Regions from separate parts of the Bacillus sp. JJ1562 genome, predicted to be linked through region 1. Evidence: predicted binding sites of a transcription regulator. Region 1 holds the regulator's gene; the other holds the start of a gene.

The links. The regulator Rex, encoded in region 1, represses fermentation and respiration genes when NADH is low (regulators of the CRP and FNR family bind a similar motif). The targets are predictions, from matches to a motif close to TTGTGAAATATTTCACAA.
Region 2: the regulator Rex is predicted to act here: its motif matches at 3,486-3,503, upstream of V7097_RS04950 (DUF2249 domain-containing protein).

The regions. Positions count from the first base shown of each region.
Region 1 is NZ_JBALOQ010000051.1:27,583-35,600, forward strand. It holds gene V7097_RS22870 (hypothetical protein) at 14-313, opposite strand; gene groL (chaperonin GroEL) at 452-2,077, opposite strand; gene groES (co-chaperone GroES) at 2,134-2,418, opposite strand; gene V7097_RS22885 (CPBP family intramembrane glutamic endopeptidase) at 2,947-3,684, shown strand; gene V7097_RS22890 (YdiK family protein) at 3,688-3,897, shown strand; gene tatC (twin-arginine translocase subunit TatC) at 3,940-4,695, opposite strand; gene V7097_RS22900 (twin-arginine translocase TatA/TatE family subunit) at 4,712-4,903, opposite strand; gene V7097_RS22905 (redox-sensing transcriptional repressor Rex) at 4,938-5,579, opposite strand; gene moaC (cyclic pyranopterin monophosphate synthase MoaC) at 5,582-6,073, opposite strand; gene V7097_RS22915 (ABC-F family ATP-binding cassette domain-containing protein) at 6,208-8,018, shown strand, end outside.
Region 2 is NZ_JBALOQ010000007.1:23,773-31,790, forward strand. It holds gene V7097_RS04930 (Crp/Fnr family transcriptional regulator) at 1-401, shown strand, start outside; gene V7097_RS04935 (TIGR04053 family radical SAM/SPASM domain-containing protein) at 576-1,700, opposite strand; gene V7097_RS04940 (DUF5316 domain-containing protein) at 1,976-2,269, opposite strand; gene V7097_RS04945 (molybdenum cofactor guanylyltransferase) at 2,444-3,049, opposite strand; gene V7097_RS04950 (DUF2249 domain-containing protein) at 3,198-3,428, opposite strand; gene V7097_RS04955 (hypothetical protein) at 3,631-3,768, shown strand; gene V7097_RS04960 (Crp/Fnr family transcriptional regulator) at 4,075-4,764, shown strand; gene V7097_RS04965 (DUF2249 domain-containing protein) at 4,897-5,136, shown strand; gene V7097_RS04970 (DUF2249 domain-containing protein) at 5,136-5,342, shown strand; gene V7097_RS04975 (hypothetical protein) at 5,357-6,598, shown strand; gene V7097_RS04980 (metal-sulfur cluster assembly factor) at 6,613-6,912, shown strand; gene V7097_RS04985 (metal-sulfur cluster assembly factor) at 6,987-7,295, shown strand; gene V7097_RS04990 (prolyl oligopeptidase family serine peptidase) at 7,341-8,018, opposite strand, start outside.

The DNA.
Region 1 (8,018 bases):
ACAAAATAAAACTTCAGAAGGAACATACAACATGAAAACAGCAAAAACCAATAGTAATTGTTACTTTTTTAAAGAAACCTTCTTCAATTCGATTGGCATATTGCTGTAAGAGCATTGGTCCTAAAATCTGGCTTGGGACTTCTTTTATATCTTCAATAATAATCTTTGTCCCTTTAGCAATATTGCAACCTTTACATAATATCCAAGCATTGGCCTCGACACTTGCTGTATTAGGCTTAGAGACATTCTGTTTGGTTGTGTTCTTGAAACGTTGGTCACCCAAAAAATCTTGATACGCAAATTTTAACAACACAAAAAACCACTCCCTAATTTTTATAGGAAGTGGTTATTGATATTGATATAAGTTTATTCCATGACTACTTCTCAGAATGAAGTAAAAATTGAGCGAAAAATAGTAATTACTATTTCTCAAATGTATGGCTTAAAAGCCCTACATCATGCCGCCCATTCCACCCATGCCACCCATGTCAGGCATAGCAGGAGTTTCTTCTTTAATGTCAGCAATTACTGCTTCAGTTGTTAGGAACATAGCTGATACAGATGCTGCGTTTTGAAGTGCAGAACGAGTAACCTTAGTTGGGTCAACGATTCCAGCTTCAACCATGTTTACCCACTCACCAGTTGCAGCATTGAAGCCTACACCAAGTGCTTCGCCTTTTAAGCGTTCAACAACTACAGATCCTTCAAGACCAGCGTTGTGAGCGATTTGACGAACTGGCTCTTCTAAAGCACGAAGAACGATATTCACACCAGTTGCTTCGTCTCCAGCAAGTTCGATAGCAGCTACTTTGTTATATACGTTCACAAGGGCTGTACCACCACCTGAAACGATACCTTCTTCAACTGCTGCACGAGTTGCGTTAAGAGCATCTTCAATACGAAGTTTGCGTTCTTTAAGTTCAGTTTCAGTTGCAGCACCAACTTTGATTACTGCAACTCCACCTGCTAATTTAGCAAGGCGCTCTTGTAATTTTTCCTTGTCAAATTCAGAAGTAGTTTCTTCCATTTGAACACGGATATTGTTAACGCGAGATGCGATCTTATCAGACTCACCAGCACCTTCAACGATTGTAGTATTTTCTTTTGATACTACGATCTTAGAAGCGCGACCTAATTGAGTAATGTCAGCAGATTTAAGGTCTAAGCCTAAATCTTCGGTGATTACTTGACCACCAGTTAGGATTGCAATATCTTCTAGCATTGCTTTACGACGGTCACCGAATCCAGGAGCTTTAACAGCAACTGCATTGAATGTACCACGAAGTTTGTTCACAACCAGAGTTGCTAGAGCTTCACCTTCAACATCTTCAGCAATTAGTAATAATGGCTTACCTTGTTGAACAACTTGCTCTAATACTGGTAGGATTTCTTGAATGCTAGAAATCTTTTTGTCAGTGATTAGCACATATGGATTTTCAAGAACTGCTTCCATTTTGTCAGAATCAGTTACCATGTATGGAGAAGCATATCCACGGTCAAATTGCATACCTTCTACTACTTCTAGTTCAGTAGAGAAGCCTTTAGATTCTTCAATTGTAATAACACCGTCATTACCAACGCGCTCCATTGCTTCAGCGATCAGTTGGCCAACTTCACTGTCGTCCGAAGAAATAGCAGCAACTTGTGCGATAGACTCTTTACCTTCAATTGGTTGTGAAATAGCTTTTAATTCTTCAACAGCTACAACAACAGCTTTTTCAATACCTTTGCGAACTACCATTGGGTTTGCACCAGCAGTAACGTTCTTTAAGCCTTCGCGAATCATCGCTTGAGCAAGAACAGTTGCAGTAGTAGTACCGTCACCAGCTACATCGTTTGTTTTACTAGCAACTTCAGCAACAAGCTTAGCACCCATGTTTTCGAATGCATCTTCTAGTTCGATTTCTTTTGCAATTGTTACACCGTCATTAGTGATAAGCGGTGAACCAAATTTTTTCTCAAGAACCACGTTACGACCTTTTGGTCCTAATGTTACTTTTACAGCATTAGCTAATGCATCAACACCACGTAGCATTGCGCGACGAGCATCTTCACTAAATTTAATTTCTTTTGCCATTCTAAAGCCCTCCTCAAAAAATTAATAAATCTTATGATATAAAATGCTGCTTCTTATTAACCGATAACAGCTAAAATGTCGCTTTCACGTAAAATTAAGTATTCAGCACCTTCGTATTTCACTTCAGTACCAGCATATTTTGAGAAGATAATGCGATCACCAACCGCAACCTCTAAAGCTACTTTTTCACCACTGTCTAGTACACGGCCTGTGCCTACAGCCACTACTTTACCTTCTTGAGGCTTTTCCTTTGCAGAATCCGGTAATACAATTCCGCTTGCAGTTTTTTCCTCTGATTCAACTAGTTCAATAACAACGCGATCACCTAATGGCTTTAACAAGTGAAACGACCTCCTCAAATAATTTAAATAATTAGTTTTTTTCTTATTAGCACTCAAACCTCTTGAGTGCTAACACAATTATTATATTAAATAATCTCTATCTATTTTGCAAGCAATTTGATATAGAATTTGGAAAAAAGATTCTATTTCTTCCATCAAATACGCCCTTGGCGTATTTGCGCCCGATTTTTCAGGCCCACATGATGTGGGTTACAAAGACGTTGCCACAGGATGTGGCGCTCTTAGTCTTTGAACTTAAGCTCGAAAAGTTTCCTTTTAGATTCGTGGCATCTGCCGAAGGCTTTACCTTTATTCAGTCGGAGTTCAAACTCTGACGGAATAAGTTAATAATTTGTCCACCCTACCTATCCTATGTTACAAATAGGAAAAATAAACCAACATTTAAAGTTCTTTCAATGAAATTTTGGTTTTGCATTATACTAATGGATAAGTATGAATATATGTTACAATACAAAGGGTGGACAGGTTCATATTTATTACTATTCCATCTATAAAAAGGAGATTTTCATGAAAGCTCGATATTGGTATGTCATTTTAACTTATATCATCATGCAGTTCTCTGGAGTTTTAGGTATCCCGCTTTTATTATATTTTGGTGTTGGAAATGACCTAGATCCAGCCACTGCTACAAATACAATTATTGCACAATGGACTGTTATTAGTTTTGTTGCTGCACTTCCGATTGTATTATTTTTATTAAGGCAAGATATTAAGGAGAGACATCAGAACTTAAGACGTTCCTCAAAAGGTGAGGCAATTGGATGGGCGATTGCAGGTGTAGTAATGGCCATGACAGCCCAGATAGTTGCTGCAAACATTGAAATTCATCTGTTTGGAATTGAAGCTGGATCTGAAAACACCCAAGAAATCATGTCCTTGGTCAAATCTTTACCATTACTTGTCATCGTTGTTTCGATTATTGGTCCAATTCTTGAAGAGATTATTTTCCGCCAAATTATCTTTGGATCATTATATAAAAAATTTAACTTTTTCATCTCGGGCTTAATTAGTTCGTTAATTTTTGCTGTTGTGCATATGGATTTCACTCATATCCTTATTTATACCGCAATGGGCTTTACCTTTGCATTCCTCTATGTACAAACAAAGCGAATTATCGTACCGATTTTTGCGCATGTTGCGATGAATACTTTTGTTGTAGTGATGCAGACGGTTTTTGCAGATGATATAGAAAGGATTATGAAGCAAGCCGAGAAGCTACAACAGTCATTTATTGGGGGCTTTTAATTTATGCGAAGAACTTCACCTTTTGCAATGGGCATCATTTACGTATTAATGGGAACTTTATTTACTTATATCGCGATCAGTAGTGCAACGGAGACAATCTGGAACTTTTCCACCATTCTTCTAGCACTTGTCGCAACCTTCGACTTTGGTGTGGCAATCCGAATGTTTGCCCTACACTTTAAAATAAAAAAAGTCACAAACGCAAAAAAATAACCTCTGAACGGAGGTTATTTTTTCTATTCTCTGCACTTTTCTTTATTCCATCGAATTCGAATTTGCTGCCATCATTTCCGCTTTAAGCACCTTCCTGTAGGCACTTCTTGATACGAGAATACTGATTTCATATAATCCGAATAACGGCACGGTGACCATTAAATGAGAGATTATCTCAGGAGGTGTGATTAAACCTCCAATTACTAGAAGCACAAAATATGCATATTTTCGTATTTTCGATAAGAACATCGGTGTGACGATTCCGAGTCTTGTTAGGAACATTACAACAACCGGCAGCTGAAATAAAAAGCCAAACGGTAAAGTCAGCTGCAACAAGAATTGAAAATACTCATTAATCCCGATTACCTGATTAATATCAAGGCGATCCGCTAACCGCGTCATAAAATTCACAACAAATGGGAATAAAATAAAATAGGAAAACGACACCCCTACTAAAAACAATCCTACTGAAAGCGGAATATAACTTAGAGTTACCTTTCTTTCCTTCTCATACAAGCCTGGACTAATGAATGCCCAAAGCTGGTACAGTAAAAAAGGAGAAGAAATAACAAGTGCAATAATAAAGGCAAATTGCATGTAAATTTTAATTGGATCTGTCATACGGAAAGCATTCATTGTCAGCTCTTTGGCTTCCTTGGCATTTTGCAAATAAAGAATTAGCGGTTCGGCAAGAAAAAAGCTTCCTAATGCAACAATGAAGAAGAAAACGACTATATAAATCAGTCGTTTTCGTAACTCACCAATATGATCATAGACGGACATTTCTCTTTCGTTCATATGACCCATCCTATCGTTACTTCACATCATTAGTTTCGTTCTTTTTAACATCATCATCGTCATCATCTGCTAAGCCTTTTGTTGCGTTTTTGAATTCACGCAATGTATTACCTGCAGCTTTTCCTAATTGAGGTAACTTCTTAGGTCCAAAGATTAATAATGCAGCAAATACAATCAATAGGATACTACCAAATCCAAGATTTCCCACTGTGTGCACCTCCCAATAATTTTAAAATGTATTTCTATTCTTCAATTGAATAATGCTTTAAAAAGTAAACTAGTGCTTGTAATTCAACAGCCAGATCAATATGATGGACTCGAATATGTTCAGGCACATTGATTCTAGCTGGTGTAAAATTAAGGATACCTTTGATTCCTTTATTCACAAGGCGATCAGTAATCGACTGTGCTGCGCCAACCGGCACTGTTAAAATAGCAACCGTGACATCATCAGGCAATTCTTTTTCAAGATCATCTAAATGGCACACCTTTACTCCACCTATACTACTTCCTACTTTATTATAATCCACATCAAACGCAAGCTCAATTTTTGTATTATTATTTTTTGAAAAATTATAATGTAAAAATGCAGTACCTAAGTTACCAACACCGATTAACGTAACCTTCGTCAACTCATCCTGATCAAGGGTCTTACTAAAAAAGGATAATAAATAATTGACATTATATCCATACCCTTTTTTTCCTAATGCACCAAAATAGGAAAAATCGCGCCTAATCGTGGCTGAATCAACCTTTACTGCATCACTCAGTTCTGCAGATGATACCCTCTGCTTTCCCGAGGCATGCAAGTTTTTCAAAAACCGATAATAAAGTGGCAGCCTTTTGGCAGTTGCTTGTGGTATTTTTGATTGTTCAAGATTCATGTCTATTCCCCCGCTACTTGCCTTTTAAAATCTCCGTTCTTTCCACCTGTTTTTTCGGCTAAATAGGTTGGCCCAATCACCATGCCTTTATCAACCGCTTTACACATATCATATACAGTTAGCGCACAAACAGATGCAGCCGTAAGGGCTTCCATCTCGACACCGGTACTACCCTTTGTTTTAACCGATACGGTAATATGCAAAATATATTCATCTTGGGTCGTCCAACTAAAACGAATATCGACGCCCTTCAATGCCAACGGATGGCACATCGGGATTAGCTCTGATGTCTTTTTAGCTGCCATAATACCTGCAACCTGAGAAACAGCAAGAACATCCCCCTTGCTAACTTCATTATTTATTATTTGCTCATAAATCAATTTATTCACATTAATACTCGATTTTGCAATCGCTGTACGAACAGTATCAGATTTCTCTGTAATATCGACCATTTTCGCTCGACCCTGCTCATTAAAATGGGTAAATGATGTCATATATCGAACCCTCCCATAAACTATACACTATTTTACCACATCTGTCTTTTAAACATCTGTGAACATTATCATTGCAGTTGCTCTATTTAGATAATATAAGATACACTGTTGTTAGAAACAAGAGGTGAGAAACAATGATTTTACTACAAGTAAATCAGCTCAAAAAGTATTTTGCTGCTGATCTTATTTTATCGAATATAAAACTAGAAGTACAAACGCGTGACCGAATTGCCATAGTTGGCCGAAATGGTGCCGGAAAATCAACCCTATTAAAAATTATTGCAGGTCAGATGTCCCATGATGGCGGTGAAATCATTAAGCCAAAAAGCGTCACAATCGATTACCTCGCACAGGACACGGGACTTGAATCAAATCTTACCATTTGGCAAGAAATGCTGACCGTCTTCGCACCATTACAAAAGCTTGAAAAAGACTTAAGAAACCTTGAAGTAAAAATGGGAGACCCTTCTGTTTTTGAAAATACCGCTGATTATCAAAAACTGCTCGAAGAATACGACCAGCTTCAGGTCGATTTTAAGGAAAAAGGTGGCTATCAATATGAAGCCGATATTCGCTCCCTTCTACATGGCTTTAATTTTACAGAAGAATTCTACGAAACCAAAATATCTAGCCTAAGCGGTGGTCAAAAGACACGCCTTGCCCTTTGTAAACTATTACTAACAAAGCCTGATTTATTGATTCTGGACGAGCCGACAAACCACCTCGATATTAGCACGCTTACTTGGCTTGAACAATATCTCCAGGGCTATCCTGGTGCACTCTTAATTGTTTCACATGACCGATACTTCCTAGACAAAGTCGTCAATCAGGTCTATGAGATTTCAAGACACACTAGCTCCAAATTTGTTGGGAACTACAGCAACTATTTAAAATTAAAGGCAGAAAACTATGAGCTTGATTTGAAAAAGTACGAAAAACAACAGGAAGAAGTTGAAAAACTAAAAGACTTCATCGCGAAAAACTTAGTCAGAGCTTCAACAACGAAACGTGCTCAAAGTAGACGAAAACAGCTTGACCGAATGGAGCTGATGGACAGGCCATTAGGTGATGAAAAATCAGCTTCCTTCCGTTTTGAAATTGAAAGACAAAGTGGAAATGATGTACTGAGCGCAAAAGACATCTCCGTTTCCTATGTAAAAGAAAAACCAATTATCAAAAATATCAATTTTAATATTTATCGTGAAGACAGTATTGCATTAGTGGGCCCAAATGGGATTGGGAAGTCAACCCTATTAAAAGCAATTATCGATAAGCTTGACCATGTGGATGGAACAATTCGTTTCGGTTCTCATGTCACGATTGGCTACTATGACCAACAACAAGCAAACCTCACCTCGAATAAAAGAGTGTTAAATGAATTATGGGATGAATATTCGCTTAAACCTGAAAAAGAAATCCGCACTGTTCTTGGGAACTTCCTATTTTCAGGGGATGATGTGTTAAAAATCGTCTCAACCTTAAGTGGTGGAGAAAAAGCGAGGCTTGCTCTTGCAAAGCTTATGATGGAGAAATCGAACTTCCTCATTCTTGACGAGCCAACGAACCACTTAGACCTTGATAGTAAGGAAGTACTTGAAAATGCTTTAATTGATTACCCTGGGACAATCCTTTTTGTATCCCATGACCGATACTTTATTAACCGTATCGCAACGAAAGTATTTGAGTTATCCCCAGCTGGACTGACAGAATACCTTGGTGATTATGACTACTACCTTGAGAAAAAATTCGAAATGGAAGAATTGGCTAGACTTGAATCACAGGAGAAAAAGACTGATAAACGAGAAGTGGTCCAAGTAAAAACATCCTATGAACAAGAAAAGGAATTAAAGAAGCAAGAACGCCAACGAAAACGTAGAATTGAAGAAATTGAACTTGAGATATCCTCTCTTGAGGAAAAAACCGAAGAAAATGAACAGCTTCTGTG
Region 2 (8,018 bases), on a different contig from region 1:
TTCAAAAGGACGATTTAGAGAGAAAACTCTTTGAAAATACGAGCTTAGCATTTGAATTTATGAAATGGATGAGTGACCATTTTCGAAAAACACAAACAAAATTTAGAGATCTTGTTTTATTAGGTAAAAAAGGAGCTTTGTATTCAACCATGGTTCGAATGACCAATAGTTATGGTGTTCAAACAGATAATGGCATCCTTATAGACTTGCATTTAACAAATCAAGAGCTTGCTAATTTTTGTGCAACTACAAGAGAAAGTGTAAATCGGATGCTGCATGAATTGCGTGCTAAGGGGATAATCTCCGTTTACAAAGGCTATATTACGATTCACGACTTAGCATATATTAAAATGGAAATACAATGTGAGGATTGTCCAGCAAAGTATTGTAGTATTGAATAATACAGGCACATTACAAAGACCCACGGGAAACCCCATGGGTCTTAAATTTGTCTAGTTCCAGGCGCCATCGGCTCGAGGTCACAAGCCAATCGCTTCTGAAGGCAAAAAGCGCCTTCTGTCAGCGCTTTTCTTGTGCTTGTCGCCGATAAGCAGGCGCCTTGCACTTTTCTACTGTTATTTAAGTGTTTTTTCTTTTTTACGAAGGGCTTCTGGGATATATATACAGAATGGTTCACTCTCCATGTAATCTCCTGTCATCGCATATGCACGAGAACGTGATCCACCACATACATGTCGGAATTCACATACTCCACATTTTCCTTTATATTTGTCCGGATTACGCAAATCCTTGAATATTGGTGATTCACGATAAATTTCAGCTAATGGAGTCTCACGTACATTTCCTGCTTTAACAGGTAGCAACCCACTTGGATACACATCTCCAATATGAGAAATAAAGACAAATCCGTTACCATCGTTTACACCTTGTGGTGCCCTTCCTAGTCCATCAATTTGACCAGTTTTCCCCTTCATAAGTGCATCTTCGTAGCGAATTTGTTTATCAATATCCTTTGTTTCACGCAGTTTGGATTGGATGACGACTCGACGATAATGCTGTGCTGCTGTTGTTTTAATATCGAATTTTACATGTTTACTTAAATCATATAACCAACGGAAAACTTTTTCATGTTCAACAGGGGAAATCATGTCCGTATCCTTACCACGACCTGTTGGTACAAGGAAAAAGACGCTCCATAATACACAATCAAGGTCCTCAACCAATTTTGCCATTTCATCTAAGGCATGAACATTATATCTCGATATTACTGTATTGATTTGCACTGGAATTTCAAGTTCATGTAAATATTTGATAGCTCTCATCGTTAAATCGAATGAACCTTTTGTACCTCGGAAATGGTCATGAATTTCTGCATTTGGTCCATCTAAACTAAAAGCCCAACGCGCCAAGCCAACTTCCTTAGCCTTTTCAATAGCTTCTTTTGTAACATTAGGTGTTGCACTTGGTGTCATTGAAACACGTACACCTTTTTTAATCGCATAATCAGCAATATCATAAACGTCAGGACGCATTAATGGATCCCCGCCAGTAAACACGAGCATTGGATTATTCATCTCATATATTTGGTCGATTAGCCTTTTCCCTTCTTCAAAGGAAAGTTCTCGAGGGTCTCTCGTATATTGTGCTTCTGCACGGCAATGTAAACATTTTAATTGGCAAGCTCTTGTAAGCTCCCAAATCACAATAAATGGGTCTTTGTTATAATCTCTTTCAAACATGAGGCAAACCTCCTTTGTTAATGTCCACATTTTAACACTATAAATAAGTGAATTATGTGAGGTACATCACAGATTAGGGAGGTGTTTGAAATTGTTCACAAATTAAGAAAAGCGCAAGCACCTCGATCAGACCCGACAAGCATAAGAAAAGCCGGCGAGAAGGATGCCTTTTATCCTTCTTGACGGATTGGCTTATGACCTCGAGGGGCTAGGTGCTGGAGCTAGACACAAAGCAAAATGAAAAGTGAATTGAAGGAATATGTTTTGAAGAATTTTCAAATGTAATTGAGTGTTAACACTACAGCTACAAGTAGGTTTGGAGCTCCCAAGAGGAAAAATAAATAGGAATATCGGATTCTTTTTTTTCGGTCTCGTTTGCTTTCGGTGTAATAATTCGCTCTTGCCCTGTCACCACTAATAAAGGTATCTGATACGATTCCTGCAAGCAAGAAACAAATAATCCCAAGTGTCCCAGAAATAACCGAATATGTTTCAAATTGATGAGTAGACAAACCAATGATTAATAGAATTCCAGAGGTTAATATACCTAAAATCAAGCCTACCCTCAAACACAATCCCTCCTTTTCAAAATGTCTGGTATTAATATTTTATCGTACTTTTCAGAAAATTATGAGTATATAGAGTGTTTTTTACTACAGAAGCCAATTGACTGATTTAAGGAACAAAGACTAAGAACGCCACGTCTGAGTGGCAACGTCTTTGTGACTCACACCGTGTGGGCTTCAATCTGGCTCCGGTTTTATTTTTTCATATTCAGTTTGGTTGTTAATGTTTTCGAATTCTAAGCCTTGTAACTGAAGATCTTGGTTAGTTACGAATTTGACGTGGCAAGAGTCCAACAATTGGCTCATTTTAAAATGTTGATTCATTAGCAATTGTTCTATTTTCTTTGCAACTCTTTTATGGTAAACAGCGATTAAGGGCTGCTGTCTACCTTTGATAATCGGTACGACAGCATCGACCATATCTTCATTTGTAAAAGTGAGTAGCTGTTTAACAAGTTCGTCAGTTACGAAAGGAGTGTCACAAGGTAAGACAACATACCAATCTGAAACTTGTTTTTGCATGGCTGAAAATATGCCTGCAAGCGGTCCATTTCCTTTAAATTCGGGTAAATCCTCAATAACTTCCACTGATGTTTGGTTTCGAAATTGCTCTACTAATGCGGGATGACTCACAATAAGAAGTTTGCCCACATTCCCTTCCAATGCCTCGATTGCATATTCATAAAAGTACTTCTGATGAAGTTCGGCAAACGCTTTAGGGCTTCCAAATCTCCTTGATTCTCCACCAGCCAGAAGAACACCTGCGATTTTTGATTTATACATTATGAAACTTCCTTTTACTTTTTCTTCATAGTAGCACGATTGGAATGGTCTTCCAAACGAAACTTTTTCATCCATAAAAAAGGTGTAGGCAAAGCCGTTAAATGACTTTGCCTACACCTTGAGAGATATCGGAATTTGTGATTAGTTTTTATTTTTTACCGATTGCAACGCGCCAAATTTCTGGACCTTCTTCAAGGTATTCCCAAGTGAATTCTTCACCGCGTTCCATCATGAATTGGTATTGGAGTGGTCGTGGATCATGGTCATTTGTTAGCTCCATGATTTCACCTGACTGTAAACCATCAAACGTTCTAAAAATAGTAGGGTGCTTTTCCCTCGGTGCGTAATCTGGTGCATTTACTTTCGCTGCAAATACCATATTATCATTCCTCCTTTTGTTTTATGGGTCCATTGTATCGAGTCTCTTCCGTTATTGTAGTGAAACTTATCACTATGTACGTATGTTTTTTATCATATGCCTATACAAATATGCGATAATTAGAGTAACATTTAAAATCCCACGTAAAAGTCTTGTTATACCTCATGATTGTGGAGTTTAAAAGGGTAATCGGGGTGAAAAGATGAAGGAATTTGTAGATACATGTAAAGAATGTGAGAAAGAAATTTATTGTTTGGTTGGATTTATTAATGGTGTTGTATTAGATGATAAAAAAGGAATACTTTGCTTTGATTGTGCGGAAAAAAAGCAAGTTGACTAACTTTATTCACCCCTTGACTGAATAAAGTTACAGCCTCCGGCGGATGCCACGATTTTTCAAAGGAAATTTTTCGATCAGTAAGATTAAAGACTAAGTACTCCACTTCCTGTGGGCCTAAAAATCGGGCACAAATACGCCAAGGTGCATTTGATTCTAGGAGAATTTCTCCTAGTTTTTTTTGTCTATTTTTTGAACATTGATTTTGTTTCTCACTACCTATGATGAAAATCACAGTTTAAAAAACAAGGATTGCTACACTTAATGTGGATGCCTAATTGTAATTAATTTGAACAAGGAGTGAGAACAATGGCTCTACCATCCATTCGTGAACAATTGAGAGGAGTTCCCTTGTTTCGAGAAACAACCCCGGAAGAACTAGATCCAATTGTTGAAATTTCACAGTCACGATTATATAAACAAAAAATGTTCATCTTTATGCAAGACGATCCACTAGATCGTGTTTTTTTCATTCAATCTGGAAAAGTAAAAATTTATAAATCTGACATGCATGGAAAGGAACAGATTGTGTCCGTACTCGAAGCAGGAGAAATGTTTCCACATGCTGGATTTTTCCGAAAAGGTGGGTATCCTGCACATGCTGAAGTAATCGAGGATTCAAATATTATCTACACACCCATTGATCGATTTGAAGAAATATTACTAAAGAATCCTGAGCTTTGTATCAAAATTTTTAAAGTTTTAGGCGAAAAAATCATCGACCTTCAAAAACGACTGGAGGAACAAATCCTATTAAATACGCAAGAACAAATTATTATGCTTTTACTTCGTTTATGCAGAAGTAATGGAGAAAAGATCGGCAATCGCTTTAAGCTAACAACTCAATTCACAAATCGTGAGCTTGCCAACATGATTGGTACAACACGTGAATCTGTAAGTCGGACGATTTCAGTATTGAAAAAGAAACAAATTGTAGACATGACTCCCGATGGGTATTACCTATTGGATCATATGAAGCTCCATGATGAGATTTTCTAGGCCAACAGGAAGTGGTGTTCTTAGTCCTTGATCTTGCTTAAATATTTTGGTGTTTGTGATTCACGTCACAACGTTTCTCATTGAAAATGATTATCATTAGATTATAAACGTTATATAAGGGGGAAATCAAAAATGGATTCAAAAGTAGTAGAAGTGGATGTTAGGGAAGACCTTAAAAATAAAATCGAGCCTTTTCAAAAGATTATGGAGGCGGTTAAACCTTTACAGGATGGAGATATCTTCATTTTACACGCACCTTTTAAACCGACTCCTTTATTTCCAATATTAAAAGCTAAAGGATTTACAAATGAAGCGGAGCAAATTGAGAAAAAACATTGGAAGGTCACCTTTACTAAACGAGGTGACAACTAATGAAATTAGATAATCGAGGTCTTGAGCCCCCCACACCAATGATGAGGACTTTGAAAGCTCTCGAAAATTTAAATAAGGGCGACACTTTAACTATTATCAATGATCGCCGACCAATGTTTTTGTATGAACAGCTAGATGAACTAGGTTACAAACATACAACGGAACCACATTCTGATGGCGGTTTTCAAATTGAGATTACGAAATAAGGAAGTGCTTGCTAATGATGCCTCAATTATCAAATGAAACAGATATAAGGCTGCCGCTCTCCTTTATTATCTTTAGTGTTATTGCCTTAGTCGCGTCCCAAGTGATCCTGTTATTCAATGGACATATGGTGATTGACGGGAATTTTCGAACCTTTCCCCTCCTATCATCTGCCCACTTATTGATACTAGGATGGGCCTTAATGGTTGCGATGGGTGCGATGTACCAGCTTGTGCCAGTCGCCTTTTTAACTCCTATTTGGAGTGAAAGATTTGGGTTTGTACAATTTTGGGTAACTGCAATTGGTTTTGGTGGTTTTGGAATCACCCTTTCCTTCTCACCTACTTTGTCCATTTTTACAGGTTCACTTGCTGTGATTGGGATTTTGCTGTTTCTCGTCCAAATGTTTATGACGATGAAAAAGCAAGCGAAGAAGAATATTCTAACTGTATTTGTTGGTAGTGCGCTCATTTGCTTACTGCTTACAATAACACTTGGAATTCTTTTGATCATCAATCTTGGAGCTGGAATAAGGAATTTAGATCACCTTGCTGTTTTGAAAAGTCATATTTTACTTGGGGTTGCTGGATGGTTTACATTCTTAATTTTCGGTTTTTCCTATAAAATGGTCCCAATGTTTTCTTTAGCACATGGCTTTTCAATGAAGCCCGCAAGATGGGTCTATATTTTGTATGGAACTGGCCTTATTGTGACAATTAGCAGCTTTTTAACCGAGAAAAACCTATTCTTACAGGCTGGTATGAGCATACTGTTCGCAGGCTTCGCTCTTTTTTCTTACCACATATCAACGATCATCAAGGTGAGATTAAAGAAAAAGCTTGATAAACAATTTATATTTTCATTAATTGCAATTGGTTTTGGATTAGTGATTCACTTTTTCGGAATGATTCTTTCATTCTTACCAGGATATTACGAAATTTATGGTGTCCTTATTTTTCTTTATCTCTTTTTGTGGATTGCCAGCAGTATTCTTGGCTATTTATATAAAATTATTCCTTTTCTTTGGTGGACACACAGATACAGCAAGCTTATTGGAAAAAGCGATGTTCCTACATTAAAGCAAATGATTGATGAAAAAATAGCAATTCCGATTTTTTCTGGTTTTATTGCAGGTTGCCTTATCGTCGTTGTATCCATTGAGACCGGACAATTGCTTATCTTTTCGATTGGCCAAAGCTTAGCTGTCGCTTCAGCTGTTTTTTTCAGCTACAGCATTATGAAGGTACTATATAAATAGAGGGGAGAAAGACGATGGAATTAAGAGAGAAAATCCTCGAACAATTAAAACAAGTGATTGACCCTGAATTAAATATTAATGTAGTCGATTTAGGACTCATATATGAAATTGATATAAAAGAAAATAATAATGTGTATATCGAAATGACACTAACTACACCTGGCTGTCCGCTTCATGATAGTATTACAAGCGGTGTGAAGCATTCAGTCGCATATCTTGAAGAGGTTAATGATGTCGAGGTTTTAATGGTTTGGCACCCTGCATGGTCCCCAGAGCGCATGTCAGAAGCTGCAATGAAACAATTACGTGGTTAAGTCATCGCATTTCACTTTCTTAGGATGTTTCGTTATACTTAAAATAAGCTATTTCTCGAAAGGAGAGTTTTCAAATGGATGAAGCTTTAAAGGAAAATATGATGGGTGCTCTTGAACAGGTTGTTGACCCTGAACTAGGGATTGATATTGTAAACTTAGGACTTGTTTATGATGTGGATATGAATGACGCAGACGTAGCACAAGTTACAATGACTTTAACATCGATGGGCTGCCCACTTGCTGGAACAATTGCAATGGATGTAAAACGTGCTTTAACAGAATTACCAGAAGTCAAGGATGTAGATGTGAATATCGTTTGGAACCCGCCTTGGAACAAAGATATGATGAGTCGTTACGCAAAAATTGCATTAGGTATTAGATGATTTGAAAAAAACGTGTCGATTAAAACTCCGACACGTTTTTCTTTTCTATAGATGTTTTTTAAACCATTCGACCGATGCGAGTAGACCATCTCTTGTTACTTTATGATCAGCACGTGTATCTGCAATAAAGGATAGATTCTCCTCTTTCCCTTTATACAGCGGTTTAATTTCTTGATAAAATTCAAACGTGTATTTGAATGGTACCATTTTGTCTTTTTCACCATGCCAGAAAAACAATGGTCTTCCGTTTACTTTTTCTGGTTGTAAGCTTAAATCATATTTCCTTAATTCTGCATATTTTTCTTCTAATTCAGTCTCTGAGAAAGGAAGTTCGATGTCATGTCGTTTCAGTTCCTCAATTTGTCCACGGCAGAATTCCTCATAATGTGGGCTTCCCATTAGACTTACCCCAGTCTTAATCCATGGATATTGCGTCAACGCACCAAGCGTAACAATTCCTCCCATCGAAGTTCCCGCTACCCCAATTCTTGTTTCATCAACTAAGCCTTCTCCGACTAGTTCATCCTTGATACCTTGAAGCTCTTTGATTTCATTGATGACAATATCCCAGAACTTAAAATCCATCTCAAGCCCTTCAAGATCCTCATCTCTTTCGCCATGATAGTCTGCTTCAGGTAATACAACACGAAAGCCTTCCTCTGCGTAAAGATATGCATAATGTAAATTATGTTCTTTCGCACTACCAAAGCCGTGAACAAATAT